2 regions of the Saccharopolyspora sp. ASAGF58 genome follow, and region 2 is predicted to be linked to the other one. Evidence: riboswitches for the same ligand, from Rfam matches in the RefSeq annotation. Region 2 holds a riboswitch; the other holds the start of a gene.

Region 1 (14,381 bases), 1.3 Mb from region 2:
GCACCTCGCCGATCGACTCCTCCTCGTTGTAGGCGGCGATGAGCACGACGACCGGGGCGAACCGGTGGTCACCGCAGCGCTCGGCGTAGTCCGCCAGCGCCGCCCGGTCCGCCTCGCTCGGTAAGGTCGTGGGCATTTCAGCTCTCCTTCGGGGATGTTGTTCGTCCGGGGCGGCGGCCGGTCAGCGCGGTCACGCCGAGCGCGCCCGCGATCGGGATCAGGACCAGGCCGGGCAACTGGTAGCGCCAGGAGAATTCCATGGCCGCCGCGGTTGCCAGCACGGTGGCCGCCACCCCGGCCGGGAGCAGGCACACCGCGCGCAGCCCGGAACCGCGGGCGCGGCCGACGCCGAGCACCGCCAGCGCGGCCACCACCAGCGCGCCGCCCAGGACGACGCCTGGCGTGTAGCCGCCGCCGAGCTGGTAGGCGCGCAGGAACGCGGCGAGGCCCGGATCGACCGAGAACGTGCCGTCGTCGTAGCGCTCCGTCCACTCCGCGAGGTACCAGTCGGCAGCGAACGCCGGGTAGTGCAGCTGGAACTGCCAGCGATCCAGCGGCACGTCACCGGGAGTTTGAGTGCGGGTCGGGGCGAATCCCTTTAGGAAGTCCGTGACCATCCCGCCGGCGATGTCCAGCGGCTGGTGCAGCAGAACCTTGCGGGTGAACGAGCCCTGCGCGGCGGAGACGTCCATGTCCGCCGGCAAGAACTTGTCGACGTTCTCCTGGACGTGCCAGAAGTGGATGTAGAAATCGATGCCGTTGGCGGCACGGCGCTCGATCGGTTCGGCCGGGCAGACCAGCTTCTCCTGCGGCGTCAGGTCCAGGTGCTCGCAGTCGGCGACCACGGCCGCGCGGCCGTACAGGGCGCCGCCACCCGAGCCGCCGAGGCCCAGCGAACCGGTCCACGCCAGGTGGTAGAGCGAGTAGCCGGACACGCCGACCGCGAACCCGCCGACCAGCGCACCAGCTGCGATCAGCCGTCGAGACCAGCCGTCACGCGGCCGCCAACCGGTGGCCAGCAGCACGAACACGGCCGCCGGAACCACCAGCGTCACTCCCACGACGCGCACCACCACCGCCGCGGCCAGCACGATCCCGGCCAGCGCGGCGAGCTTGGGGCCGGGCGCGCCCCACCAGGTCAGCACGTAGATCGCGGCCAGCAGCAACACCTGGAACAGAAGATCGGACATGATGTTCTGCTCGATCTGCAGCTGGTAGGCGTCCAGCAGCACGGGCGCGGCGGCCAGCGCCGCGATCCAGGCCCGGACCTCGAAACGACGCAGCAGCGCGTAGATCCCGACGCCGAGCCCGAGGCCCAGCAGGTGCTGCACCGCCGCCACGCCGGTCAGGCTGCCCACCGCCAGCAGCGGCCACAGGAAGAGCTCGTAGCCGATCGGGTTGATGCCGCCGGGGAAGAACGCGCCGACGTCGTCGAGGTAACGGAACGAGTCGATGTAGAGCAGCGCGGGCCGGTAAGCCAGCTGCACCACGATCCGCAGGGCCAGTCCGGCGAGCAGCAGCAGCGCCAGCAGCCAGTGCCGGCGGAGGACGCGCGTGAGCGCGGTGCTCATCGCGCCCCGCGGAAGTCCGCCCAAACGGTGCGCAACCCCTCGGTGAGCTCGACGTTCGGGGCGTAGCCGAGTTCGCGCTGCGCCTTGGCCACGTCCACGATCACCGCGGGCATCTCGCCGTTCTTGGCCGGCACGTGGTCGACCGGCACGGGTTCGCCGGTGGCCGCGCGGACCGCGTCGATGAGCTCCAGCACGGAGATCGACCGCCCGCGGCCGATGATCGCGGTTCCGGTGTACTGCTTGTCCCACGCGGCGAGGACGCCCTGCACCACGTCGTCGATGTGCACGAAGTCGCGGGACTGCGAGCCGTCGCCGTAGACCTCGACGCCGCGGCCCGCCAGCGCGGCGCGCATCAGCCTCGGGATGAAGCTGTCCTTGTGGCCCATGCCGGGCCCGTAGATGTTGGTGAAGCGCAGCGCGCAGGTGGCCAGCCCGTAAGCGCCGGCGTAGCCGGAGAGCAGCATCTCGCACGCCGCCTTGGTGGCGCCGTAGGGCGTGAGCGGGCGCAGCGGCAGCGCCTCGGAGATCGTGCCGCGGCCGATGTCGCCGACCACCGCGTTGGTGGAGGCCAGCACGAACCGGCGGACGCCGCGGGCGCGAGCCAGTTCGAGGAGTTCCTGGGCGACCGCGACGTTGTTGGCGTAGGTCTCGGCGGGCTGGTCCACCGAGCGCAGCACCGAGGTGATCGCCGCCAGGTGGATGATCCCGGCCGAGTCCGCCGAGACCGCGGCCTCCCGGACCGCGGCGTCCCGCAGGTCGCCTTCGACGTGGGTCACCAGGTCACTGCGCAGTTCGGCGGGCGGGGCCTGGGTGTCCACGATGGTCACCCGGGTGCCGCGCTCCAGGAAGGCGCGAACCACTGCTCTGCCGACGAAACCGGAACCACCCGTGACGGTGACGGTGTCTGCTGCGTTAGCTGCATTTGCGGCGGAAGGATTAACGCTGCTTGGCACGCGCCGACTCTAACCGCCACCGGATTCGCTCCGGTTCACGCCCATCCCGATCGGATTAACCGCCCAGATGTTCCCGAAGTCCGTTCAGCCCGGTTCGGTAAACGCCCTGGGCGAAGGTCTCGTCCATCTTCTCTTCGTCGGCGGCATCGGCGTCCCAGTGCGAATACCACTCGACGAAGCTGTGCCCGGTGTCGGTGATCGGCGCGATCCGGATGGTGGAGCGGTAGCTGCGCACCGGGAACGGGCTTTCCACGAATTCGTAGGCGTAGCTGCGCTCGGTGTCGTCCAGCGCCACCAGCCGCTCCCGGACCGCCCCGCCGTCGGCGAGCGTCAGGTGCCGGACGCAGCCCACCGCGTCGGCCGCGCCGCCGCCCTCGATCTCGCTGCGCTCGATCGCCGGGTGCCACGTCGGCAACCCGTTGAAGTCGCGCACCGCCTGCCAGACCTGCTCGGCCGACGCCTCGATGACCGCGCTCGTGTAGGACTTCGCCACCGCTTGCCTCCTCAGAACCTGAGTTTCATGAACGCCTTGGCCTGTTCGGTCAGTGCTTGTTCGGTGGGCAACCGCTCCATGCTGCTCGCACCGTAGAACCCGTGGCAACGCTTGGTCCGCGAAAGCACGTACGAGGCGTCTTCCGGCATCGAGACCGGCCCGCCGTGGCAGAGCACCAGCACGTCCTCGCGGACCTCGGTCGCCGCCTGCGACCACTCGTCGATCAGCGCCACGCAGTCGTCCAGCGACTTTGCGGTCCCGGCGCCGATCGCGCCGCCGGTCGTCAGCCCCAGGTGGCACACGATGATGTCGGCGCCGGCCTCGGTCATCGCCCGGGCGTCGGCGCTGGAGAACACGTACGGCGTGGTCAGCAGGTCGGCTTCGCGCGCGGCGGCGACGAGTTCGACCTCCAGGCCGTAGCCCATTCCGGTCTCCTCCAGGTTCGCCCGGAAGGTGCCGTCGATGAGCCCGACGGTCGGGAAGTTCTGGATCCCGGCGAACCCGAGGTCGCGCAGCTCGCGGAGGAACCGGTCGCGCAGCATGAACGGGTCGGTGCCGTTGACGCCGGCCAGCACCGGGGTGTGCCGCACCACCGGCAGCACCTCGCGGGCCATCTCCACCACGACATCGTTGGCGTTTCCGTAGGCCAGCAGCCCGGCCAGCGAACCGCGCCCGGCCATCCGGTAGCGGCCCGAGTTGTAGATGACGATCAGGTCGATGCCGCCGGCCTCTTCGCACTTGGCGGACAGGCCGGTGCCCGCGCCGCCGCCGATGATCGGCTCGCCGCGCTCGGCCTTGGCGCGGAACCGGCGCATCAGTCCGGCGCGGTCGAATCGGCTCATCGTGCCTCCTGCCTGGTTCGCTCGGCGGATCCGGTGATCTCCCGGAACGCCGCGACCAGCGCGGCGGCGAACTCCGGATCGTTGATGTTGTGCGGCACCCGCTCGACGCGCCGGTCGGCGGTCTGCCGCACCCGGCTCTCCAGCGTCTCGAAGAGGACCGCATCCGCGCCGGGATCGCAGAAAGGCTGCCCCGGTGAGTCCAACATGGACACTCCGCCGGCCGGGAGCAGGAACCGCACCGGGCCGTCGCAGGCGTTGAGCTTGCCAGCGATGAACTCCGCGATCCGGCGGCACTCGCCTGCGGACGTGCGCATCAGCGTGACCTGCGGGTTGTGCACGTACAGGTTGCGGGCCCGGTACTGCGGCGGAACGGTTTCCAGCGCGCCGAAGTTCACCATGTCCAGGGCGCCGCACGAGCCGACGTAGGGCACTCTGGTCCGGGCGATGGCGTCCAGGCGCTGCTCCCCCGCGCTCATCACGCCGCCGGCGATCAGGTCGCAGACCTCGGTGGTGGTGATGTCCAGGACGGCGCGCACGAGGCCGTCGTCGACGAGCTTCTCCATGGCCCGACCCCCGGTTCCGGTCGCGTGGAACACCAGCGGGTCGTGGTCGGCGGCCAACTGCTCGGCTACCGCGGTCACGCACGGCGTGGTGACGCCGAACATGGACAGCGCGATGGCGGGTTTGTCCTCGGCCGCTGGCAACGAGTGGGTCACCGCGCCCAGCAGCGCGTGCGCGGCGTTTCCCAATACCTGGCGGGAAATCCGGTTCAGCCCGGCGACATCGGTGACCGACGGGAACATCGCGATGTCGGTGGCGTCCACGTAGGGCGAAACGTCGCCGGAGGCCACTGTGGACACCATGACCTTGGGCACGCCGACCGGCAGCGCGCGCATCGCGGGCGTGATCAGCGCGGTGCCGCCCGAGCCGCCGAGCCCGATGACCCCGTCGACGTCCTGCGCGACCAGGAACCGCTCGAACGCCGCGGCCATCGCGGTGACGGCCGATCCCCGCTCGCCGGTGAACACCGCGTAGGCCCCGTCCGGGTGGTGCGCGGCGACCTCGGCGGCCGACACGTCGGCGTCGGAACTCCCACCCGCGGTGGACAGGTCCACGGTGATCACGGGGTGCCCGCGGGCGATCAGCCCGGCGACGTAGAGCAGCTCAGCGGCCTTGGTGTCGAACGTCCCGGCGACGTACGCGCTGCCCACCACTAGTGCGTCACCGGGACAGCAACTCCAGCAGCTCAGCATCTTCCGCGAGGAATCGGCGCACCTGGTTCGCCCGGAACTCCTCGTGGCGGGCAAAGTACTCGCGCAGCGCTGCCACCGCGATCTCGTGCATCGACCGGCCCTCTCGCTCGGCTACATCGCGGAGCTTCGCGTTGTCGTCGTCGTTAAGCCGCAGAGTCATGGCCATTCCGAAATGGTATCGCGTGGTATCAGCTGATACCACATGCCCTTGGGGCACGAGAAGGCCCCCGGCGCCTTGGGTTCTTGGGTTCTAATTAGCGGGCACCGGGGGCCTTCGTCAGGGTTTTCGGTCAGTGGCCCTTGCCGCCCTTGCCGAAGAACTTGTTCTTGACCTGGTCGATCTTCTCCTTGTTCTTCGGGTCGGTGGCGTACTTCTTGGCCTGGTCGATCACCTTGCGGCCCTGCGGGCTGCTGGCGAAGTCGGCGACCTTCTTGAACAGAGACATCGTCGCTCCCGGCGGTTCGGAGTCACGGCTGTCACCAGGCTACCGACAAAACGGGCAGAGGTCTTCTCGCGAGGACAGCCCCGACGTGGCGTATCCCGCACCGCTGCGCAAAACGAGCCCGGAAACAGAGTTCAGCCGAGCACGCCGCTGATCGACGCGTGCCCCTTCAGGAGGTTGCGGGCGACGGTGCGGCGCTGGATCTCGTCGGTGCCCTCGAAGATGCGCAGCAGCCGCAGGTCGCGGTACCAGCGCTCGACCGGCAGCTCCTTCGTGTAGCCCATGCCGCCGTGCATCTGCAGCACCCGGTCGACGATCTCGTTGGCGCGGGTGGCCCCGAAGAGCTTGGCCACCGACTGCGCGTGCCGGGAATCCATGCCCTGGTCCACCTGCCAGGCTGCCTGCAGCACCAGCCAGCGCAGCGCCTCGATCTCCACGGCGGAGTCGGCGATCATCCACTGGACGGCCTGGCGCTCGGCGATCGGCTTGCCGAACGTCTCGCGGGTCTTGGCGTACTCCATGCCCATCTCGACGAGCCGTTCGCAGGCGCCGAGGGCGCTCGCGGGCAGCAGGTAGCGGCCGCGGCCGATCCACTGCATGGCGAGCTTGAAGCCGTGGCCGACCTCGCCGAGCACGTTGCGCTCCGGAACGCGCACGTTGTCGAACACCAGCGCGGCGGGCTGCCGCTCCCACGGGCCCATGATGTCGATCGGCTCGGACTTCCAGCCCGCGTCCCGGTCGGCCAGGAAGCAAGTGACCCCGCCGTTGGCGCCCTTCTCCTTGTCCGTGACGGCGAAGACCATCACGAAGTCGGCGTCGATGCCGCCGGTGATGAACGTCTTCTCGCCGTTGATCACCCACTCGTCGCCGTCCTTCACGGCGTTGGTGCGCAGGTTCTTGGCGTCCGAGCCGGCGCCCGGCTCGGTGATCGCGAAGCACGACTTGCGGGTGCCCTCGATCGTCGGGAGCAGGTAACGCTCCTTCTGCTCGTCGTTGGCGTAGTACAGGATGTTGTCGGCGTAGCCGCCGAAGCGGAACGGCACGAACGTGCGGCCGAGCTCGACCTCGATGAGCGCCGTCATCACCGCCGACAGGCCCATGCCGCCGTACTCCTCGGGCGTCTGCACGCCCCAGAACCCGGCCCGCTTCGCCTTGTCCTGCAGTTCCCGCTGCTCGTCCTTGGTCAGGCCGCGTTCTCCGGCCCGCTCGCGCCGCAGCACCTCGGGCTCCAGCGGCACCAGCTCGCGCCGGACGAAGTTGCGCACCCAGTCGCGGATGTCGCGCTCTGTGTCGGAAAGCGAGAAGTCGACCATCGCCGGATCCCCTTTGGTACAGGCACGTGGCTAACGCCGTTAGTTTTGGGCAGCCTCCAAGCGCTGTCCATGCGGCGCCTGGCCGCAGCGCTAGGCGTGCGCAAGGCGTCGCTTTACAACCACTTGTCGACCCGCCCGGGTTGACTCCGGTCACGTTCAGTTCGTAGCGTCGGCGTTCGCACAACCGAATACCGCGCCGATGACGTCGTGCGGGAGAGACTCCGGCCCCCGAGCAACCTCGGGACACCGGAGCGCCGAAGGAGCAATACTCCCCAGCAAACTCTCAGGCACCGGCACCGCACGGCACCAGGCGAACACGGAGAAAAGCAGGAGCAACGCGCTTCTCGCCCACGGTGCAAGCCGCCCCTCGCGGGGTGGCGAAACTCTCAGGCCAATGACTCCGGGGAGACCGCCCGACCAGCGCAAGCCCGCGCAGGTCGGGGTCGAGGTGTCCCCGATAAGGTTGGGCGCAGTGAGCTGACCGGCCCTCGACTGCCGACCGGCGCCCACCAGGAGGAGTCGCACCATGTCGTCGCCACGACAGACGCCCTTGCACCGAGTACACGAAGCCCTCGGGGCGACATTCACCGAGTTCGCCGGTTGGCGGATGCCGCTGCGCTACTCCGGCGACACCGCCGAGCACAACGCGGTGCGCAACAGCGCCGGCCTGTTCGACCTAACCCACATGGGTGAGATCCGGATCAGCGGCCCGCAGGCCGCCGAGGCGCTGGACTACGCGCTGGTCGCCAACGCCTCCGCGATCAAGCCCGGCCGCGCCCGCTACACGATGATCTGCAACGCCACCGGCGGCGTGCTGGACGACCTGATCGTCTACCGGCTCGGCGAGCAGGAGTTCCTGGTGGTAGCCAACGCGGCGAACGCCGCCGTGGTCTCGGCCGAACTGGCCGAGCGGCTCGGCGGCTTCGACGCCGAGCACCAGGACGTCTCCGACGACTACGCGCTGATCGCCGTGCAGGGCCCGAACGCGGTCGCCATCCTCGCCCCGCTGACCGACACCGACCTCGCCGAGGTCAAGTACTACGCGGGCTGCCGCAGCCAGGTCGCAGGCAAGGACGTGCTGCTGGCGCGTACCGGCTACACCGGCGAAGACGGCTTCGAGCTGTTCACCGCGCCCGGCGACGCGGAGGCCGTCTGGCAGGCGCTGACCGAGTCCGGCGCGCAGCACGGCCTGCAGCCTGCCGGGTTGTCCTGCCGCGACACGCTGCGGCTGGAGGCGGGCATGCCGCTGTACGGCAACGAGCTGTCCGCCGACCTCACGCCCTTCCAAGCCAGCCTCGGCCGGGTGGTCAAGCTGGACAAGCCCGGCGACTTCGTCGGCAAGGACGCGCTGGCCGCCGCCGCGGAGAAGCCCACCGAGCGCACGCTGGTCGGGCTGAGCACCGACCAGCGCCGGGCGCCCCGGCACGGCTACCGCGTGCTGGACGCCGACGGCGCCGAGATCGGCGTCGTGACCAGCGGTGCCCCGTCGCCGACCCTTGGCCACCCGATCGGCATGGCCTACGTCGACCGCGACCACAGCGAACCCGGCACCCAACTGCAGGTCGACATCCGCGGCAACAACGTCGCGGTGCAGGTCGTCGAGCTGCCGTTCTACCGCCGCAATGCCTGACGAGATCGAACCAGGAGGCAACACCATGTCGACACCGGACCTGTTCAATGACCAGCTGGCCGCGGTGGATCCCGAGGTGGCGGCGGCGGTCGGCGCCGAGCTCAACCGCCAGCAGACCACGCTGGAGATGATCGCTTCGGAGAACTTCGCACCACAGGCGGTCCTGGAGGCGCAGGGCTCGGTGCTGACCAACAAGTACGCCGAGGGCTACCCGGGGCGCCGCTACTACGGTGGCTGCGAGCACGTCGACGTCGTCGAGCAGCTGGCCATCGACCGCGTCAAGGAGCTCTTCGGGGCCTCCTACGCCAACGTGCAGCCGCACTCCGGGGCGCAGGCCAACGCGGCGGCGATGTTCGCGCTGCTCAAGCCCGGCGACACGATCATGGGCCTGGACCTGGCCCACGGCGGTCACCTCACGCACGGCATGCGGATCAACTTCTCCGGCAAGCTCTACAACGTGGTGCCCTACCACGTGCGCGCCGACGACCACCGCGTGGACATGGACGAGGTCGCCCGGCTGGCGCGGGAGAACAAGCCGCAGCTGATCATCGCCGGCTGGTCGGCGTACCCGCGGCAGCTGGACTTCAAGCGGTTCCGCGAGATCGCCGACGAGGTCGGCGCGTACCTGATGGTCGACATGGCGCACTTCGCCGGTCTGGTGGCCGCCGGGCTGCACCCGAACCCGGTGCCGCACGCGCACGTCGTCACCACCACCACGCACAAGACCCTGGGCGGCCCGCGCGGTGGCGTGATCCTGTCCTCGGACTCGGAGTTCACCAAGAAGTTCAACTCTGCGGTGTTCCCCGGCCAGCAGGGCGGGCCGCTGGAGCACGTGATCGCCGGCAAAGCGGTGGCGTTCAAGATCGCCGCCGGTGAGGAGTTCGCCGACCGGCAGCGCCGCACCGTGGAGGGCGCGCAGATCCTGGCCGAGCGGCTGCTGGCCGACGACGCCGCCAAGGCCGGTGTGCAGCTGGTCTCCGGCGGCACCGACGTGCACCTGGTGCTGGTGGACCTGCGCGACTCCGAGCTAGACGGCAAGCAGGCCGAGGACCGGCTGCACGAGATCGGCATCACGGTCAACCGCAACGCGGTGCCCAACGACCCGCGGCCGCCGATGGTGACCTCCGGCCTGCGCATCGGCACCCCGGCCCTGGCGACCCGCGGCTTCGGCAAGGACGACTTCACCGAGGTCGCCGACATCATCGCCGAGGCACTCAAGCCCGGCTTCGACGAAGCCGCCAGCGGCAAGCTCCGGGCCCGCGTCGAAGCCCTCGCCGCCAAACACCCCCTCTACCCGAACCTCTGATCGGAAGGCTTTGCCAGGAGAAGAACCTGTTTTCGATCCTAAGTGGACCATGCTGGAACGGGAAAAGGCCGTATTCCAACTGGTTCAACCCCCCTTGCGGGCCCTCGCCGGATGCCGGATTATCTGCGCAGTTTCGGCGAAACACGCTGGCGAGTAAGGAGTCCACTTCGATGAGCCAACCAGTGGCCGAGGAGTACCGGAAGGATCTGAGTCCCCGGCACATCAACATGATCGCGATCGGCGGGGCGATCGGGGTCGGCCTGTTCCTGGGTTCAGGCAAGGCCCTGCACCAGGTCGGCCCCGGCCTGATCCTGATCTACGCCATCGCCGGGCTGATGATCTTCTTCGTGATGCGGGCGCTCGGCGAGCTGTTGATGTACCGACCGGTCAGCGGGTCGTTCGCGGAGTACGCGGGCGAATTCGTCGGCCCGTGGGCGAAGTTCGCGGTCGGCTGGGGCTACTGGCTGGTGTGGATCGTCACCGGCATGGCCGAGATCACCGCTGTCGGCAAGTACTTCCAATTCTGGTTCCCGACGATCCCGCAGTGGATCCCCGCGCTGGGAGCACTGATCGTGCTCAGCGGGGTGAACCTGATCGCGGTGAAGCTCTTCGGCGAGTTCGAGTTCTGGTTCGCCCTCATCAAGGTGCTGGCCATCATCGGGCTGATCGTGCTGGCCGCGGCGATCCTGGTGTTCGGCTTCAGCGACCTCGGCGACACCGCGGCGCTGAGCAACATCTGGTCCCACGGCGGGCTGTTCCCCAACGGCATGGCCTCGTCGCTGCTGGCGTTCCAGATCGTCATGTTCGCCTTCGTCGGCGTCGAGATGGTCGGCCAGACCGCCAGCGAGAGCAAGAACCCGCAGAAGGTGCTGCCGCGGGCGATCAACTCGGTGATGTGGCGGATCCTGATCTTCTACGTGGGCGCGCTGACCGCGCTGACCGCGCTGGTCCCGTGGTTCCAGTTCCCGACCAGCGGTAGCCCGTTCGTGCAAGCGTTCACCCTGATCGGTATCCCGGCGGCGGCCGGTGTGATCAACTTCGTGGTCACCACCGCGGCGCTGTCGTCGTGCAACAGCGGCATCTACTCCACCGCGCGGATGCTGCGCACGCTCTCCGAGGACAGCCAGGCGCCGCGCTCGGTGGGGGTGCTCAGCGGCCGGGCGGTGCCCTCACGGGCCATCGGCGTCACGTTCGGCGCGATGCTGATCGGCGTGGTGCTCAACTACTTCGTGCCGGAGCAGGCGTTCACCTACATCACCAGCGCCAGCACCGCCGGTGCCATCTTCACCTGGGCGATGATCTTGATCGCGCACCTGGGCTACCGGCGCAAGGTCGCCCGCGGCGAACTCCAGGCCGCACCGTTCCGGATGCCGCTCGCACCGTACTCGAACTACGTGGTGCTGGCCTTCCTCGCGTTCGTCGTGGTCCTGCTGGCCTTCGACGCCGAAACGCGCATCGCGCTGTACATCACACCCGTGCTCGCGATCGCGTTGGTGATCGGCTACCTGGCCGCGCGCAACAAGCAGCCGCGGAGCGAAGTCACGCGCAGTTGACGAACCGGGTCATGGCCTGGAGTCGCATGAACCCAACGCGCCACCACCCCAATCTGAGCGTCACGAATCGCCCGCCGGGCCCCGTGGTGCGGGGATGAGGTCCCGGAGGTACTCGCGGTGTTGGGTGGGTAGTGCCCTGCCGCCTGGTCGTGGTGTTCGCTTGGGGTCCACTGTGGGTGGTGGGATGAACGCGGGTCGCCCACCGCGCATGGTGATTTCCCATCGCTGGTTGTGCAGGGTCCGGTGGTGGTGACCGCAGAGCATCACCATGTTGCTCAGCTCGGTGGTTCCACCGTCGGCCCAGTGGGCGAGGTGGTGTGCTTCCGGGGTTCCCGGCGGCCGGTCGCACCCCGGGAACGCGCACACCCCGTCCCGCTGCAGCAACGCCGCGCGGATCTGGGCGGGCGCGGTCCGCTTCGCCCGGCCCACGTCCAGCGGGAGCCCGTCCCCGTCGAGGACCATCGGCAACACCTCGGCATCGCAGGCGATCCGTCGGGCGTTCTCGGCGGTGATGGTCCGTTCGGTGTTGAGGGTCCCGGGCATACCGGTCTCGGCGGCGACGAACCCGATCCCCTTCTTCAAATCCTCGAAATCGATAGAGATGGTCAGGTGCGGGCGCTGCCCACCCGTGCGCGGAACCCCGTCATGATCCAGCGCCAGGTCCAGGATCGCGGCGAACCCGTCGGCGTTGCGCTGCCCCACCGTGCGCGGGTCCTTCTCCCCCTCCACCTCCGGACGGGGAGCGGCCAGGGGCTGCATCAGCGCTGCGAACTTCGCCCCGGCCTCGCGGTCGAGACGGGCTTTGATGACCGTCATCCCGTCCCGGGCAACGGTGTAGTGCAGCTCCCGTGACTCGTGCTGGTCTTCCTCGTCGTCGTAGGCGCCGTCCTGGTCCAGCAGGTAGCGGATGCGCTCGGCGAGTTTCTCCAGCTCACGAGGCGTCATCATCCGCGCGTAGGCGGCGAGGGTCGATTCGACCTCACCGACCTGATGACAGCGCGCATACTCCGGCAGGCGACGGACCCCGTCCACGATCACGCGCGCGTGCTCCAACCCGATCGCACCCTCGGCCAAAGCCGCGGCGGTCTCGGGTAGGTCGGCGGGCATGACCTCGCCATACAAGCTCTGCCGGTCTTCAACATTGCGGGCGACCTTGACGCGGGTTTGCGCATCACGCGCATCGATGTTGAGCAGCCCCTGCAACCACACCTGCGCCGACCGGAACCCCAACTCGGCATACACACCCCGGTGGTCGGCTTCGGCGATGCACAGCAACTGCTCCATCATCAACACCCGCATCCCCTCCTCCAGTTCACGGATACGGGCGGCGAGTTCGGCATCCGTGCACGACACCGCCGACCGGGCACCAGCGGTGCCGACGGCCGGATCCTGGGTGTTCAACAGCGGTGTCATACCAAGTATTCTCCCGCATTAGCACACCAGTTCGCACGCCTTTTATGGTCGCTTGATCAGGTGAAACACCCGGCCCGAAACCCAAAAACCCAACCCACGGAAGCGAAACCACCGGAAACCACGACACAGCACCGAAAACCAGGGCACGCCGAAGGCGACACCCCACCACCACCACACCACCAGCACGAGTGTCGTGAGCGATTTCATGCGCTATAGCCCCGAAAACCACGCACGGGCCACCTCGGAACGCAGCGATCACCACCACCCACACCCCAAGGCGAATGCCCGACCGAGACGAACCCCGAACCCCACACTCCGCACTCCGCACCCCACACCCGGCACCCGGCACCCGGCACCCGGCACCCGCAAGAGCATCGTGAGCGATTTCAAGCGCTACAGCCCCAAAAACCACGCACGGGCCACCTCGGAATGCAGCGATCACCACCACCCCCACCCCACCCCCAGTACTCCGCCACCCCGCAACGCAAAGCCCTACCCCGCCAGACCACTCCTGGCCATCCCCGTGACACAAAGCCGAAACAGGGGCTGCGGGACGGATGTCAAGCCGTTCACCCCCGAAGGGGCGGCCGAAGGCCGGGCTTGACCTCCGGCCCGCAGCCCCCACACTCCACCGACACGGGGATGGCCACCCACAACAGAACCCCAAAAGCCCCAACCCCCCACCGAACCGCCCACCCCAACCCCGCCCAACCCCCCAGCAAACCGGCCAACCCAACCCCCCAGCAAACCGGCCAACCCCAACCCCGCCCAACCCCCGCCAAACCAGCCAACCCCAACCCCCGCCAAACCGGGGCCCTCACCCCAAAAGAAAGAGACACCCCCAACCTCGAACGCCCCTCACCAACGACTCTCAAGCCGCGGACTCAACGTCCGCCAGCTCACCGCCGGCGCGCTCCTCCTCGACAACGGCCCGCCGCGCCCGGTTCCGCCGAAGCAACCAAACCCCAACCCCAACGGCCACGACGAGCACGATCAAAACCCAACTGGCCCGCCCCAACATCTCCTCGATGTACTTGGCCGAAGCCCCGGCGGCCCATCCGATGCTCACGTGCGACGCGGACCAAGCAACAGCCCCTGCCAACGACGAGACGAAGAACCGCCCGTAGGACATCCCGCTGGCCCCGGCTGCAGCGGGCATCAAGGTCCGGACCACGGGCAGGAACCGGGCCACCAGAACGGCCCCGATACCCCACCGGCACAACAACGTCCCGGCCCGATCCCAATGCTGCTGACCAAGCTTGCGCACAACCTTGGTCTCGCGCATCTTCAGCCGATACCGACGCCCCAACCAGAACCCGATGTTGTCGCCAACAGCCGCGCAAACCGCGACAACCGAAGCCAGCACGCTGAAGAACTCCACATCGGTCACCGCGGCGGAGGCGACCAGCAAACCGCTCTCCCCGGGCACCAGGAAGCCGAGCCCGATGGTGCATTCGCCGAGCACCAATGCCCCGGTCACCAGTACCAATAGCGGCTTCGGCAAGCCTGCGACGACTGCCAGAATGTCGCTGATGAAGGTCACGGGGCGGGCTCCTACGCTCGCGTGCTGGCTGGACGCCTTCACGCTACCGGCGTAACCGCACCCCGGTC
Region 2 (14,381 bases):
ACGACCCCGCGCTGATCGTCTACACCTCGGGCACCACCGGGCCGCCGAAGGGCGTGGTGCTGCCCCGCCGCGCGATCCGCGCCAACCTCGACGCGCTGGCCGAGGCCTGGGAGTGGACCGACCGCGACGTGCTGGTGCACGCCCTGCCGTTGTTCCACGTGCACGGGCTGATCCTCGGCACGCTCGGCCCGGTGCGGCTCGGCGGGACGGTCCACCACCTGGGCAAGTTCTCGTCCGCCGCCGTGGCCGAAGAGCTCGCCGGGCCCGCGACGATGATGTTCGGCGTGCCGACCATGTACCACCGGCTGGCCGAGGACGCCGAGCGCGACCCGCAGATCGGGCGGTCGGTCGGCAAGGCACGGCTGCTGGTCTCCGGTTCCGCGGCGCTGCTCGCGGTCGAGCACGAGCGCATCGAGCGCCTCACCGGGCAGCGGGTCGTGGAGCGCTACGGCATGAGCGAGACGATCATGAACTGCGGCGTGCGCGCCGACGGGGACCGCCGGCCCGGCTACGTGGGGCGCCCGTTCGCCGGGGTCGAGCTCAAACTCGTCGACGAGCAGGGCGAGGAGATCACCGCCAGCGACGACGAGACCGTCGGCGAGATCCTGGTGCGTGGCTCGAACCTGTTCAGCGGCTACCTCAACCGGCCGGACGCCACCGACGCGGCGTTCGTCGATGGCTGGTTCCGCACCGGTGACGTGGCCACCCGCGCGCCGGACGGCTACATCCGGATCGTCGGCCGCAAGGCCACCGACATCATCAAGAGCGGCGGCTACAAGATCGGCGCGGGCGAGATCGAGAACTGCCTGCTGGAGCACCCTGCGGTCGCCGAGGTCGCGGTCACCGGCGAGCCCGACGCCGACCTGGGCGAGCGCATCATCGCCTGGATCGTGCTCGCACCCGGCCAGCAGGTCGCCGAGCAGGAGTTGGCCGACCATGTCGCCCGGCTGCTCACCCCGCACAAGCGGCCGCGCGAGGTGCGGTTCCTGGATGCGTTGCCGCGCAACGAGATGGGCAAGGTGCAGAAGAAAGCGCTGCAGCATGGCTGAGCACTCCGCGGCTCGCGCGCTGGTCGAATCGATCAGCCGAGGGTTCGAGGAGTTCGAGCCCCCGGCCGGGCCGTCGGCAGCGGACGGCCCGCTGGGCTGGCCCGGCTACGACGACCAGCGCGCCCGCGCGACCGAGCGGATTGGGGCGGAGGAGTCTGTCCTGTGCGGGCGGGGTTGGGTCGGGTCGCGGCAGGCGGTGCTCGTCGCCTTCGACTTCGCCTTCCTCGGCGGCTCGGTCGGGGAGGCGTCCGGGGCGCGCATCGTGGCGGCTTTCGAACAGGCCCGGGAGCTCCGGCTGCCGGTGATCTCGCTGGTGGCTTCGGGCGGCAGTCGCATGCAGGAGGGGATCTGCGCCCTGCGCCAGTTGCAGGAGATCGCGCGGGCCTGCCTGCTGACCCGCAAGGACCGGATCCCGCACGTCGCGGTGCTGCGCAACCCGACCACCGGCGGCATGTGGGTAGCGCTGGCGGCGGCGGCCGACGTCGTGCTGGCGACGTCCGGCGCGGCGGTCGCCTTCGGTGGCAGCCGGGTGCGCAGCGCGGCGGATAACGGCGAGGCGTTCCACGCCGAGGGCAAGCTTGCCGACGGCCAGGTCGACCGGGTCGTCGACGATGCCGAACTGCCCCGCGTGCTGGCGGACCTGTTGTCGCTGCTGCACCCGCAGCAGCTGGTCTGGCCGGCTGAACCCGCCCCGGTCCCGGCCGCGCTGACCGCAGGCGACCTGCCCGCGACCGGCTGGGACGCGGTGCAGCGGGCGCGCTCGGCCGACCGTCCGCGCGCCCGGGCCTACCTGGACGCCTACCTCGCCCGGCGCTTCGAGATCAGCGGCGACCGGGCCGGTGGCTACGACGAGGGGATGATCTGCGGATTCGGCGACCACAACGGGCGCACCATCGCCTTCGCCGCCCAGACGGGAACCGCGAACACCCCGGCCGGGTTCCGCACCGCGGCCCGGCTGATTCGGCTCGCCGACCAGCTCGGCATCCCCGTGCTGACGCTGGTCGACACCCCGGGCGCGGCCAACGACGCGGCGGCCGAACGCGGCGCCATCGGGCCGGCCATCGCGGAGGTCTTCGCCGCGGTCGCCGACGCGCAGGTGCCGGTCACCACGCTGGTCGTCGGCGAGGGCGGCTCGGGCGGTGCCCTGGCGCTGGCGGCCCCGGAGCGGACCTGGATCACCTCGGATGCGTACTTCGCCGTGATAGCACCGGAATCCAGCGCCGCGATCCTCAAGCACGACCCGGCCGAAGTGCCGGAACTCGCCGGACGCCTGCGCCTGCGCCCGCAGGATCTCCTGGACCTGGGCTTCGTCCAGGGCATCGCGCGCTGACCCGCCCGCGTCGAAGGGGCCGCGTTTTCGCGCGAAATCGGCGTTCGCCGTGCTTGCTGGTTGGCGTTTTCGCGCGAAATCGGCGTTCGCCGTGCTTGCTGGTTGGCGTTTTCGCGCGAAATCGGCGTTCGCCGTGCTTGCTGGTTGGCGTTTTCGCGCGAAATCGGCGTTCGCCGTGCTTGCTGGTTGGCGTTTTCGCGCGAAATCGGCGTTCGCCGTGCTTGCTGGTTGGCGTTTTCGCGCGAAATCGGCGTTCGCCGCGCATGCCGGATGGCGATTTCGCGCAGTGATGATGTGGGTGGTGATCGTCCGGGGTGTCAGGTGGCGCTCGACCAGCTGACCACCACCGGGCCCTGCGCCCACATCGGCTGCCTGATGACCGCGGCCGAGGCGTTCCAGCATGACATCCAGGCGTTCGTGGCCGCCGACGCCGTCGCGGACTTCTCGTTGGCGGAGCACCGGATGGCGCTGGACTACGCGGCCAAGCGGTGCGCCGTGGTGGACACCTCGGCGGCGCTGGGGCGGCCGCTGGTGCTGCACGGCTCCGAAGTGGCTTGACGAGTTCCGGGGAGAGCGTGGGGATGTCGCAGACGTTGACACTGGAAGACGTGCGGGCGCAGGTTGCCGAGCTGCTTTACGAGGAACCGGCTGAACTGACCGACGAGGAGAACCTCATCGACTGGGACCTGGATTGGGTGCGGATCATGTCGCTGGTGGAGAAGTGGCGCCGCCTGGGCGCCCAGATCACCTTCGCCGACTCGCCGAGCGCCCGACCCTGGCGGAGTGGTGGGCGGTCCTCGACCCCAAGGGTGCCCCTCACCTGTTCAACGACTCAGTCTTGCCAGGGGATTTGGGGGGATCGGTGGTAGTCGATGCCCGATGCCGCCAGTCGCGGGGCGTGGGTGGCCAGGCGTTGGCTGAAGGACTCCCAGTTCTGGGCGGACTTGGGAGACCAGCCGAGTTCGGCGATGGCCGGTAGCCGGGGGAAGGCCATGAACTCGATGTGGTCCGAGTTCTCCAGGGTTTCCGACCACAGCGGTGCCTCCACGCCGAGGATCGACTCCTCCGGCACGCCCTTCAGGTAGCTGCCCGGATCCCAGCCGTAGGCGTCGGCGACCTCGATGTAACCCGCCCAGTGCAGGCCCAGCTCGGTGTTCTCGTCGTACTTCTGGTCCAAATAGGACTTATTCGCCGGCGAGGCCAGGATCTTGTTGCCCCGGGCGACCGCATCGGTGAGCAGCGGGTCGAAGTCGGTGGTGCCCCAGTACTGCAGCACCGCGTCGCCCTCCGGAGCCGCCTTGCCGTACTCGTGCCAGCCCAGCGCGGTCTTGCCGTACTTGGCGGGCAGCGGGATCACCCGCTCGAAGAACTGCTTGTAGTCCTCGTCGGTGGTCGAGTGCGCCTCGTCGCCGCCGATGTGCAGGTACGGCCCGGGGGTGATCGCCGCGATCTCCCGGACGACGTCTTCGACGAACTGGTAGGTGATCTCTTTGTCCACGCAGAACGAGCTGAAGCCGACCTCGATCCCGGTGTACAGCGGCGGCGCGACGCCGTCGCAGTTGAACTCGGGGTAGGAAGCGAGCGCGGCGTTGGTGTGGCCGGGCATGTCGATCTCCGGCACGACGGTGATGTGCCGGGACGCGGCGTACTCGACGATCTCCGCGTAGTCCTCCTGCGTGTAGTACCCGCCAGGGCCGCCGCCGACCTCGGTGCTGCCGCCGTGCTCGGTCAGCCGCGGCCAGCTGTTGATCTGGATCCGCCAGCCCTGGTCGTCGGTGAGGTGCAAGTGCAACCAGTTGATCTTGTAGCGGGCGACCTGGTCGATGTAGAGCTTGATCTGGTCCACGGTGAAGAAGTGCCGCGCGACGTCGAGCATTGTGGCCCGGTGCTCGAACCTCGGCTTGTCGACGATCTCGCCGCCGGGCACGGTCCATGGCCCGGGCTGCTCGGTCGGGCTCTCGATCGCGGCGGGCAGCAGCTGGCGCAGCGTCTGCACGCCGTTGAACAGGCCCTCGACACTGGTCGCGTGTATGCCGATGTTGTCGTCGGCCGCCTGCAGTCGATACCCGGCCGCGCCGAGCTCAGGCGATCCGTCGAGCGCCAGCGAGATGTCGCCGGAGCCGAGCGCGCGCTGGTCGACCGGCACCGGGAATCCGGTGGCCGGGCGCAGGATTCCGGCCAGGTACTCGCCGGCCTCGGCGGCTTCGCCGGCGGCTTTGACCGAGGTCTGCCCGGTCAGTTCGAAGGTGGTTCCGGGGGCCGGCTGCACCGACTCGGGGGCGGGGATGATGTTTTCCATCGCGGTGTTCTCCACGGCTGGTGCGCCGCCGACGGGAGCTACGAGCCCACCGGTGAGCAGCGCACCCGCCACGACGGCGAGCGCTGCCTTGCGAACCGTCGGTAGGGGCGGTCTGGTCATGTGTCTCGCTCCATGATCGGGGAACGGCCCCATAAAGGTATAGACCAAATTTGGAACGGACAGCCTCCAACTGGGCGTATCGGGCCTACCTGCCAGGTTCCTTCGCGGCAAACCATGCCAACCCGAAACGAAACATATTTACCCAGCTCCCCCAACAGTTGGGCCCCCCTCGCCGCGAAGCGCGGGCCGCAGCTTGTCCAGCACCCCCGGGTCCTCGATGGTGGAGGGCACCTTGGTGTCGCCGGTATCGGCGATCTCGCGCATCGACTTGCGCAGGATCTTCCCGGAGCGGGTCTTGGGCAGCCCGTCCACCACCGCCACGTCCCGGAACGCCGCCACCGGCCCGATCTGCGCCCGAACCGCCGCGACCAGCTCGTCGCGCAGCGTCTCTTCGGCGATGTCCACACCGGACTTCAGCACCACGAACCCGCGCGGCACCTGTCCCTTCAGCGAGTCGTGCACCCCGATCACCGCGCACTCGGCGACCGCCGGATGCTCCGCGAGCACCGCCTCCATCGAGCCGGTCGACAACCGGTGCCCGGCGACGTTGATCACGTCGTCGGTGCGGCCCATCACGAACAGGTAGCCGTCGGCGTCGATGTAGCCGTTGTCGCCGGTGAGGTAGTAGCCGGGGTAGCGCGACAGGTAGGACTCGTGGAACCGCTCGTCGGCGCCCCACAGCGTCGGCAGCGTGCCTGGCGGCAGCGGCAGCTTGATGCAGATCGCACCGTCGGTCTCCGGAGGCAGCGGCTGCCCGGCCTGGTCGAGCACCACGACGTCGTAGCCGGGCACGGGCACTGTCGGCGACCCCGGCTTGACCGGCATCGGCTCCAGCCCGCGCAGGTTCGCGCAGATCGGCCAGCCCGTCTCGGTCTGCCACCAGTGGTCGACCACCGGCACGCCGAGCCGCTTCGATGCCCAGTGGTAGGTCTCCGGGTCCAGCCGCTCGCCGGCCAGGAACAGCGTCTGCAGGCTCGTGGTGTCGTGGGCGGCCAGCAGCTCCGCGTCCGGGTCCATCCGCTTGATCGCCCGGAACGCGGTCGGCGCGGTGAACAACGCCTTGACGCGGTGGTCGGCGATGACCCGCCAGAACGCACCTGCGTCCGGCGTGCCCACCGGTTTGCCCTCGTAGACCACGGTCGTCGCCCCGGTCAGCAGCGGCGCGTAGACGATGTAGGAGTGGCCGACCACCCAGCCGACGTCCGAGGCGGCCCAGAAGACGTCACCCGGCCCGATGTCGTAGATGTTGGCCATCGACCAGCGCAGGGCGACCGCGTGCCCGCCGTTGTCGCGCACCACGCCCTTCGGGCGCCCGGTGGTGCCCGAGGTGTAGAGCACGTACAGCGGATCGGTGGCCTTCACCGGCACGCAATCGGCCGGTTCGGCCTGCGCCAGCGCGTCCTGCCAGTCCACGTCGCGCTCGCCGAGTTCGGCGAGGGCCTGCTCGCGCTGGAACACGATCACCCGCTTCGGCTGGTGCTCGGTCATCCGCAGCGCTTCGTCGACGATCGGCTTGTACTCGACGATCCGGTTCGGCTCCAGGCCGCACGACGCCGCGACGATCAGCGTCGGGCGGGCGTCGTCGATGCGCGCCGCCAACTCCTTCGGCGCGAAGCCGCCGAAGACCACCGAATGCACCGCCCCGATACGCGCGCAGGCCAGCATCGCCACGACGGCCTCGGAGATCATCGGCAGGTAGATCACGACGCGATCGCCCGGCTCGGCGCCCTGCGCCCGCAACGCCCCGGCGAACAGCGCCACCCGGTCCAGCAGCTCCCGGTAGGTCCAGCGGCGCACCTCGCCGGTCATCGCCGAATCCCAGATCAGCGCCGTCTGCTCGCCGCGGCCATCGCGGACGTGCCGGTCCAGCGCGTTGAAGCAGGTGTTGAGGACGCCGTCGGGAAACCACCGGAAGAACGGATCCCCGGTGGCGTCCAAGGCACGCGAGGGTGCCTGCTCCCACTCGATCGCGGCCGCCGCGTCGAGCCAGAAGCCCTCCGGTTCGGCCAGGCTCCGCCGGTAGGCCTCGGCATACGCACCCATGACCACATTCCTCCCGCTCCCGCCGCGATGTCGCCTGTGGTCCTACCGCACAACGCGGAGTAGCGCCAGGGTCACCCGCAGCGAAGTGCGAAACGCTTTTGTCACAACCGAAACACGGATGATCGGACGAGCGGTGACCGGACTTCGGTCGCGCTGAGCGCCGTTCGGATATCCGGATGCACTTCGGCGACACAACGTGTCCGTTTGGCGCTGGGTGGCCGGATCGGCGCGACAGAGCGTGCTCGGCCGAACACAATCAATCGAAGTCGATGATCGGGCTAACACCACGGCGCATCGCGCCGACAACCGAATCGGAGGTGCTACAACGATGAGCACGGAACCGGCCCTGTCTTCACAGGCATTCGCCGCCCAGTCCGCCGAGGCCGCTGCCGCCGGGGTTGAACCCGCACGCAGCCCGTCCGCCGAACTGCCCACCGCGCCGTGCAGCGTGGTGTGGAGCGGTGGCCATTCCTACGTTCGCGAAGGGTCCACCGGGGCTCGCTGGGCGGGTGTCGACGACCGAGGCCGGGCGCGGTTCCTCACCGATGCGGATCTCCGCCGCCGCGGCTGGAGCCATAGGCAGGCCTAGGCCGCGCCGGTGGCCGACGGCTCCCGCCGCGCGGAGCAGCCCGATCGACCGGCTTCGCGGGAGCCCGGCCGCCAAGTGTGTTGTGCGAGGAATGTGAGACCCTGATCTGGCCGGGATGCACAAGTTGCGTCCGAAGTGGGGGCAGGCCGCACAACCATTCAGGGGAGGCTCGTGGTGCAGGATGCTGAGCGCACCACGGAGAACACCACGAGCGGAGACGGCGGGATGAACGCCGGTCCGGCGGGCCAGGAACCCGCAGCAGGACGACCCGATCCCGGCATAGCCCGGATCCGGGAGGCGGCCGCGGGTGTGTGGGCCGATCCGTGGTGGACGCTGCCGAACCTGCTCAGCGTGATCCGGCTGGCCGGCGTGCCGGTGTTCCTCTGGCTGCTGCTCGGCCCCAAGGCCGACCTGCTCGCGCTCCTGGTGCTGGTGATCAGCGGCATCACCGACTGGCTCGACGGTAAGCTCGCCCGCTGGCTCAACCAGTACAGCCGCATCGGCGAACTGCTCGACCCGGCCGCCGATCGCCTCTACATAGTCGCCACCCTGGTCGCCTTCGTGCTGCGCGACGTGGTCCCCTGGTGGGTCGCCGCCGCGCTCGTCATCCGCGACGTGGTGCTCACGCTGTGCCTGCCGGCGTTGCGATGGCACGGTTACGAGCCGCCGGACGTGCACTACCTTGGCAAGGCCGCGACCTTCTGCCTGATGTACGCGTTCCCGCTGTTGCTGCTGGTGCAGGAGGACTTCCCGCTGTCCGATGTGGTGCGCCCGATCGCCTACGCCTTCACCTGCTGGGGCGGCGCGCTCTACCTGTGGGCCGGCATCCTCTACCTCGGGCAGGTGGTGGCGGCGGTCCATCAGGCCCGCGCCAAACCGGTCTGAGCACCGCTCGGTCGTCCCGCGCGAAGGGCACCTCCCGTTGAGCAAATCGGCAAGAGGTGCCCTTGGTGCGGCATGGGTGCGGCATGGGCTCGAGAGTCGCCTTGCGGCCTGTGCCGCGTGGTGAATACGCTCGCCGAGCCGATCACGTGAACCTCGTGGCCGGTGATCCACAGCACCAGCGGACCAGGAAGGCGGGACCACGTGGCGGCCCCGGACGAGATCAAGTACACCGAAGAGCACGAATGGGTTCAGCGCACCGGCGACGACACGGTGCGCATCGGGATCACCGAATACGCCCAGCAGCAGCTGGGCGACGTGGTGTTCGTGCAGCTGCCGGAACCCGGCCAGCAGGTCACCTCTGGCGAGTCGATGGGCGAGGTCGAGTCGACCAAGAGCGTCTCCGAGATCTACGCCCCGGTGAGCGGCGAGGTGATGGCCCGCAACGAGCAGCTGGAAGACGAACCGGAGCTGGTCAATTCGGCACCGCTGGGGGGCGGCTGGATGGTCGAGCTCAAGCTCGCCGACCCGGCCCAGCTGGACGCCCTGCTCGACGCCCAGGCCTACCAGAAGCTGACCGAATCCTGATCCGACCAGGCAAGATCGTCGGACTGTCGGGGGCCGGTAGGAAAATGTCGGGAGTCCCGCGTTCCGTGCTTGTACCTGCACTGTACGTTGGGTACATACTTGGCACGATCTATCCGCGTAGAGGAGAGCTCAGGTGAGCCAATTCCCCGGGCACGGCGATGTTCCGCCGGAGCAGTCACCGGAGACCACCTCGGTCTTCAGGCCCTTCCTCTCGGAGCCGGAAAGCACCGAGAGTGCGTCCCCGGAGCCCGCCGCCGCATCCGCATCCGCATCCGGGGTCGATGCGCTGCCCGCAGGGTCCGCCCTGCTGGTGGTGAAGCGCGGCCCCAACGCGGGGTCGCGATTCCTGCTGGACCGGGAGACCACCAGCGCGGGACGACACCCCGACAGCGACATCTTCCTCGACGACGTCACGGTTTCCCGTCGGCACGCCGAGTTCCGGCGCGAGGGCAACGACTTCGTGGTCGTAGACGTCGGCAGCCTGAACGGCACCTACGTCAACCGGGAACCGGTGGACACCTCGGTGCTCGCCAACGGTGACGAGGTGCAGATCGGGAAGTTCCGCCTGGTGTTCCTTACTGGTCCGATCGATGGGGGCCCAGGCGCCCGCTGAGGACGCCCTGGGAACGACTTGTCGACCCGCCAGCGGGGCGACGCCGAAGCGGCGTCGCCCCGCTAGCGCGTCAAGGTACTGCGCAGCCGAGATCAACTGCATCCTCGCACGGGGAATTTCCCGACGTCTCAACCGGTTTCCACGTTGCAGCGGTCCTCTTTCCACCGGCCCAACGGGGCGGTGGGCGGTGTATCGTGCTGGTAATGCTCGATAAGGAGCTCAGCCAGTGGTTCGGGCCAGATGCACCGGCAGGAAGGCCGCGAATTCGGTGGTCGACCAGACCGCTAAGGGATGGGCGTGTCCGCCGCAACGCGGGTAGCGTCGGAGGCGTCGGTGCGCGATCCTCGACGGGGATGTCACGCTTCGGCGCGCTGGAGGAGGCGATGTGACGATGAGCAGCGAGATGCGCGTCGTCGGCGTGCGAGTTGAACTACCAGCAAACCAGCCGATTCTGCTGTTGCGCGAGGCGCACGGCGAGCGTTACCTGCCGATCTGGATCGGCTCGGTCGAGGCGACCGCCATCGCACTCGAGCAGCAGGGTGTGCGGCCGCAGAGACCCCTGACCCACGACCTGCTGAAGGACGTCATTGGGGCCCTGGGACGCGACCTTGAACAGGTGCGGATCACCGATCTCCAGGACGGCACCTTCTTCGCCGAGCTGGTGTTCGACGGGGATGTGCGGGTCTCGGCGCGGCCGAGCGACTCGGTGGCGCTGGCGCTGCGCATCGGGGTGCCGATCCACGCCGACGAATCGGTGCTGGACGAGGCCGGGCTGATCATCCCGGACGAGCAGGAGGACGAGGTCGAGAAGTTCCGCGAGTTCCTCGACTCCGTGTCGCCGGAGGACTTCCGCGGCGCGGACACCTGAGCCTGCCGATCGACCCGACGAGACCTCCCGGCCCCCGTCCGCGCGCTGCGGGCGGGGGCCGGGTCGTCCGGGTGCCCGCGCGTCGCGTTGACCTCCCCGCGGGGCAGGCATACCGTCGAACTTACGCGAATTGCCCCGGTGTGATTCGGCCGCTGGGCGGTGTTCGCGGCCCCGGATCGCGACGGTCCGGGAGCTGGTGATCGTCGTCGTCGGCTTCGTGCCGGACGAGGGGAGGCAGGCGTGGTCGAGGAAGCGCCCAACCGGGAGGCTGCCGCGGAGCAGGGCGAGCTGTTCCCCGACGCCGCACTGCCGGACGAGCTGGTCGGCTACCGGGGCCCGGCCGCCTGCCAGATCGCCGGCATCACCTACCGCCAGTTGGACTACTGGGCGCGCACCAAGCTGGTCGGCCCGTCCATCCGCAGCGCCGCCGGCTCCGGCTCGCAGCGCCTCTACTCGTTCAAGGACATCCTGGTGCTCAAGGTGGTCAAGCGACTGCTGGACACCGGGGTTTCGCTGCACAACATCCGGGTCGCGGTGGACCACCTGCGCAACCGAGGAGTGCAGGACCTGGCCCGGCTCACGCTGTTCAGCGACGGGACGACGGTCTACGAGTGCACCTCTGCCGAGGAGGTGGTCGACCTGCTGCAGGGTGGCCAAGGGGTGTTCGGCATCGCCGTCAGCGGCGCGATGCGCGAGATCAGCGGCACCATCCACGACTTCCCGGCCGAGCGGGCCGACGGGGGCGAGCTCGTGCCGCTGGTCGACGACGAGTTGTCCCGCCGCCGGCGCGACCGGCAGGCTGAAACGGGCTGATCGCGGCGGGCCCCGGCCGGGTGGTGTGCGGCCGGTGACATCACGGGTCCGCTCGATCCCCTGGTCGGGTAAGCTGCGGCACATCGCCGACCCCGTGCGGGAGAGTCCGGCCCGGCTTCGGCCGTGGTCGGCGCCGAAGGAGCAAACCTCCCCGCCAACCTCTCAGGCCACCTGGACCGCACGGGCGAGATGCCTCTGGAAAGAGGATGCACCACGGCTGTGGTGCATCCCGCCGACGGTGCAAGCCCGGTTCCCGGGTGAAGCTCTCAGGCGTTCGCTTCGCGGACAGTGACAGAGGGGGAGAGCAGGCAGTTCCGGCTGTTCTGCCGCCCTTTGCCCGCCGCGACAATTGAGGTTTGGCGATGACCGACGTGACGCACGATCGCATTCCACTGGCCGCCCTGGAGCACGGAACGCCGTTCGCCGACCGGCACGTCGGGCCGATGCCGGCGGAGCTTGCCCGCATGCTCGACGTGATCGGCGTCGGCTCGTTGGAGGAGCTGGGTCAGAACGCCGTGCCGGACACCATCCGGGAAGGCGACCTGCAGCTGGCGCTGCCCGAGCCGGCCACCGAGTCCGAGGCGCTGGCCGAGCTGCGCGAGCTCGCGCGCCGCTGTCGCCCGCACGCCGAGATGATCGGGCTGGGCTACTACGGCACGGTCACGCCGCCGGTGATCCTGCGCAACGTGCTGGAGAGCCCGGCCTGGTACACCGCTTACACCCCGTACCAGCCGGAGATCTCGCAGGGTCGGCTCGAAGCGCTGCTGAACTTCCAGACGATGGTGGCCGACCTGGCCGGGGTGCCGGTGGCCAACGCGTCGATGCTCGACGAGTCCACCGCGGCGGCCGAGGGCATGACGCTGGTGCGCCGCGCGGGCCGGTTGAAGTCGCCGCGGTTCGTGGTGGACGCCGACACGCTGCCGCAGACCATCGCGGTGATCGAGACCCGCGCGGAGCCGCTGGGCATCGAGATCGTCGTTGCCGACCTGTCCGCCGGCGCGCAGGCGCTGCCGGAGGACGAGTTCTTCGGCGCGCTGCTGTCCTACCCGGGTGCCTCCGGCGCGGTGCGCGACCAGGAGCAGATCATCGCCGAGGTGCACCGGCGCGGCGCCAAGGTCGTCGTCGCGGCCGACCTGCTGGCGTTGACGCTGCTGCGCTCGCCCGGCGAGATCGGCGCGGACGTGGTGGTCGGCAGCACCCAGCGATTCGGGGTGCCGATGGGCTTCGGCGGCCCGCACGCCGGATTCATGGCCGTGGCCAAGGGACTCGAACGGCAGCTGCCGGGCCGGTTGGTCGGCGTGAGCGTCGACGCCGACGGCAACCAGGCCTACCGGCTGGCGCTGCAGACCCGCGAACAGCACATCCGCCGCGAGAAGGCCACCAGCAACATCTGCACCGCGCAGGTCCTGCTGGCCGTCGTGGCGTCGATGTATGCCGTGTACCACGGCCCCGCCGGGCTGCGGTCCATCGCGACCCGCGCGCACCGGATGGCCGCCGTGCTCGCCGAGCAGCTGCGCCGCGGCGGGGTCGAGGTGCTGCACCGGGAGTTCTTCGACACCGTCGTCGCGAGGGTGCCGGGCAAGGCCGACGACGTTGTCGCCACGGCCCGCCGGGGCGGCATCAACCTGCGCCGGGTGGACGCCGACCACGTCGGGATCAGCTGCGACGAGACCACCACGCGGGCGCATCTGGCGGCGGTGTGGCAGGCCTTCGGCGTCACCGTCGGCGACGCCGACGAACTCGACATCGAGACGCCGGACGCGCTGCCCGTGGCGCTGGAGCGCACCTCGGAATACCTGACGCACCCGGTGTTCCACACCCACCGCTCCGAGACCTCGCTGCTGCGCTACCTGCGGCAGCTGTCGGACAAGGACATCGCGCTGGACCGCAGCATGATCCCGCTGGGCTCGTGCACCATGAAGCTCAACGCGACGGCCGAGATGGAGCCGATCACCTGGCCGGAGTTCGGTTCGCTGCACCCGTTCGCGCCCGCGCAGGACGCCGAGGGGCTGCTGTCGATCGTCAAGGACCTGGAGACCTGGCTGGCGGAGGTCACCGGCTACGACGCGGTGAGCCTGCAGCCGAACGCCGGTAGTCAGGGCGAGTTCGCCGGGCTGCTGGCGATTCGCGCCTACCACCGCAGCCGTGGTGCCGCCGACCGGGACCTGTGCCTGATCCCGGCGAGCGCGCACGGCACTAACGCCGCCAGCGCAGTGATGGCCGGGATGCGGGTGATCGTGGTCCGCTGCGACGACACCGGAAACATCGAGCTGGAGCACCTGCGCGAGCTGGTCACCGAGCACGCCGACATCCTCGCCGCGATCATGATCACCTACCCGTCCACGCACGGCGTGTACGAGGACACCGTGCGCGAGGTGTGCGGCCTGGTGCACGACGCGGGCGGCCAGGTGTACGTCGACGGGGCGAACCTCAACGCCCTGATCGGCTTGGCGCGGATGGGCAAGTTCGGTTCCGACGTCTCGCACCTGAACCTGCACAAGACGTTCTGCATCCCGCACGGCGGTGGCGGGCCGGGCGTCGGCCCGATCGGCGTGCGCGAGCACCTGGCGCCGTTCCTGCCGAACCATCCGATGCAGCCCGCGGCCGGACCGGTCTCCGGCGTCGGCCCGATCAGCGCCGCGCCGTGGGGCAGCGCCTCGATCCTGCCGATCTCCTGGGCGTACGTGCGGATGATGGGTGCCGACGGCCTGCGCCGCGCGACGCTGACCGCGGTGGCCGCCGCCAACTACGTCGCCCGCCGCCTGAACACCTACTTCCCGGTGCTCTACACCGGCAAGGGCGGCTTCGTGGCGCACGAGTGCATCCTTGACCTGCGGCAGATCAGCAAGACCAGCGGAATCACCGTCGACGACGTCGCCAAGCGGCTCGCCGACTACGGCATCCACGCGCCGACGATGTCTTTCCCGGTGGCCGGGACGCTGATGGTCGAGCCGACCGAGAGCGAGAACCTGGCGGAGCTGGACCGCTTCTGCGAGGCGATGATCGCCATCCGCGCGGAGATCGACAAGGTCGTCGCCGGGCAGTGGCCGGCCGACGACAACCCGCTGGTGGGCGCCCCGCACACGGCGGCCTCGCTGGCGAAGGACTGGGACCACGCATACTCCCGCGAGGAGGCGGCCTACCCGCTGGGCACCGATGTGGTGAAGGTGTGGCCGCCGGTGCGCCG

Evidence for each region. A riboswitch is a leader RNA that binds a small molecule or an ion and turns the genes downstream of it on or off. The one in region 2 is predicted to bind glycine.
Region 1: linked by a shared signal. The riboswitch ahead of gcvT (glycine cleavage system aminomethyltransferase GcvT) and the one ahead of gcvP (aminomethyl-transferring glycine dehydrogenase) in region 2 are both predicted to bind glycine.

Annotation. Positions count from the first base shown of each region.
Region 1 is NZ_CP040605.1:850,768-865,148, forward strand. It holds gene FDZ84_RS40475 (glycosyltransferase family 2 protein) at 1-136, opposite strand, end outside; gene FDZ84_RS40480 (phospholipid carrier-dependent glycosyltransferase) at 138-1,571, opposite strand; gene FDZ84_RS03720 (NAD(P)-dependent oxidoreductase) at 1,568-2,524, opposite strand; gene FDZ84_RS03725 (SRPBCC family protein) at 2,580-3,017, opposite strand; gene FDZ84_RS03730 (phosphoenolpyruvate hydrolase family protein) at 3,029-3,859, opposite strand; gene FDZ84_RS03735 (Tm-1-like ATP-binding domain-containing protein) at 3,856-5,070, opposite strand; gene FDZ84_RS03740 (CopG family transcriptional regulator) at 5,081-5,272, opposite strand; gene FDZ84_RS03745 (hypothetical protein) at 5,403-5,558, opposite strand; gene FDZ84_RS03750 (acyl-CoA dehydrogenase family protein) at 5,690-6,868, opposite strand; glycine riboswitch at 7,069-7,177, shown strand; glycine riboswitch at 7,178-7,279, shown strand; gene gcvT (glycine cleavage system aminomethyltransferase GcvT) at 7,395-8,498, shown strand; gene glyA (serine hydroxymethyltransferase) at 8,524-9,804, shown strand; gene FDZ84_RS03765 (amino acid permease) at 9,975-11,357, shown strand; gene FDZ84_RS03770 (HNH endonuclease signature motif containing protein) at 11,418-12,770, opposite strand; gene FDZ84_RS03775 (DedA family protein) at 13,642-14,313, opposite strand.
Region 2 is NZ_CP040605.1:7,632,815-7,647,195, reverse strand. It holds gene FDZ84_RS35855 (acyl-CoA synthetase) at 1-1,049, shown strand, start outside; gene FDZ84_RS35850 (carboxyl transferase domain-containing protein) at 1,042-2,379, shown strand; gene FDZ84_RS35845 (hypothetical protein) at 2,429-2,719, shown strand; gene FDZ84_RS35840 (isochorismatase family protein) at 2,701-2,937, shown strand; gene FDZ84_RS35835 (hypothetical protein) at 2,961-3,248, shown strand; gene FDZ84_RS35830 (beta-N-acetylhexosaminidase) at 3,212-4,798, opposite strand; gene FDZ84_RS35825 (propionyl-CoA synthetase) at 4,937-6,841, opposite strand; gene FDZ84_RS35820 (hypothetical protein) at 7,170-7,430, shown strand; gene FDZ84_RS35815 (CDP-alcohol phosphatidyltransferase family protein) at 7,602-8,315, shown strand; gene gcvH (glycine cleavage system protein GcvH) at 8,517-8,900, shown strand; gene garA (glycogen accumulation regulator GarA) at 9,034-9,513, shown strand; gene FDZ84_RS35800 (bifunctional nuclease family protein) at 9,905-10,381, shown strand; gene FDZ84_RS35795 (MerR family transcriptional regulator) at 10,622-11,194, shown strand; glycine riboswitch at 11,282-11,383, shown strand; gene gcvP (aminomethyl-transferring glycine dehydrogenase) at 11,557-14,381, shown strand, end outside.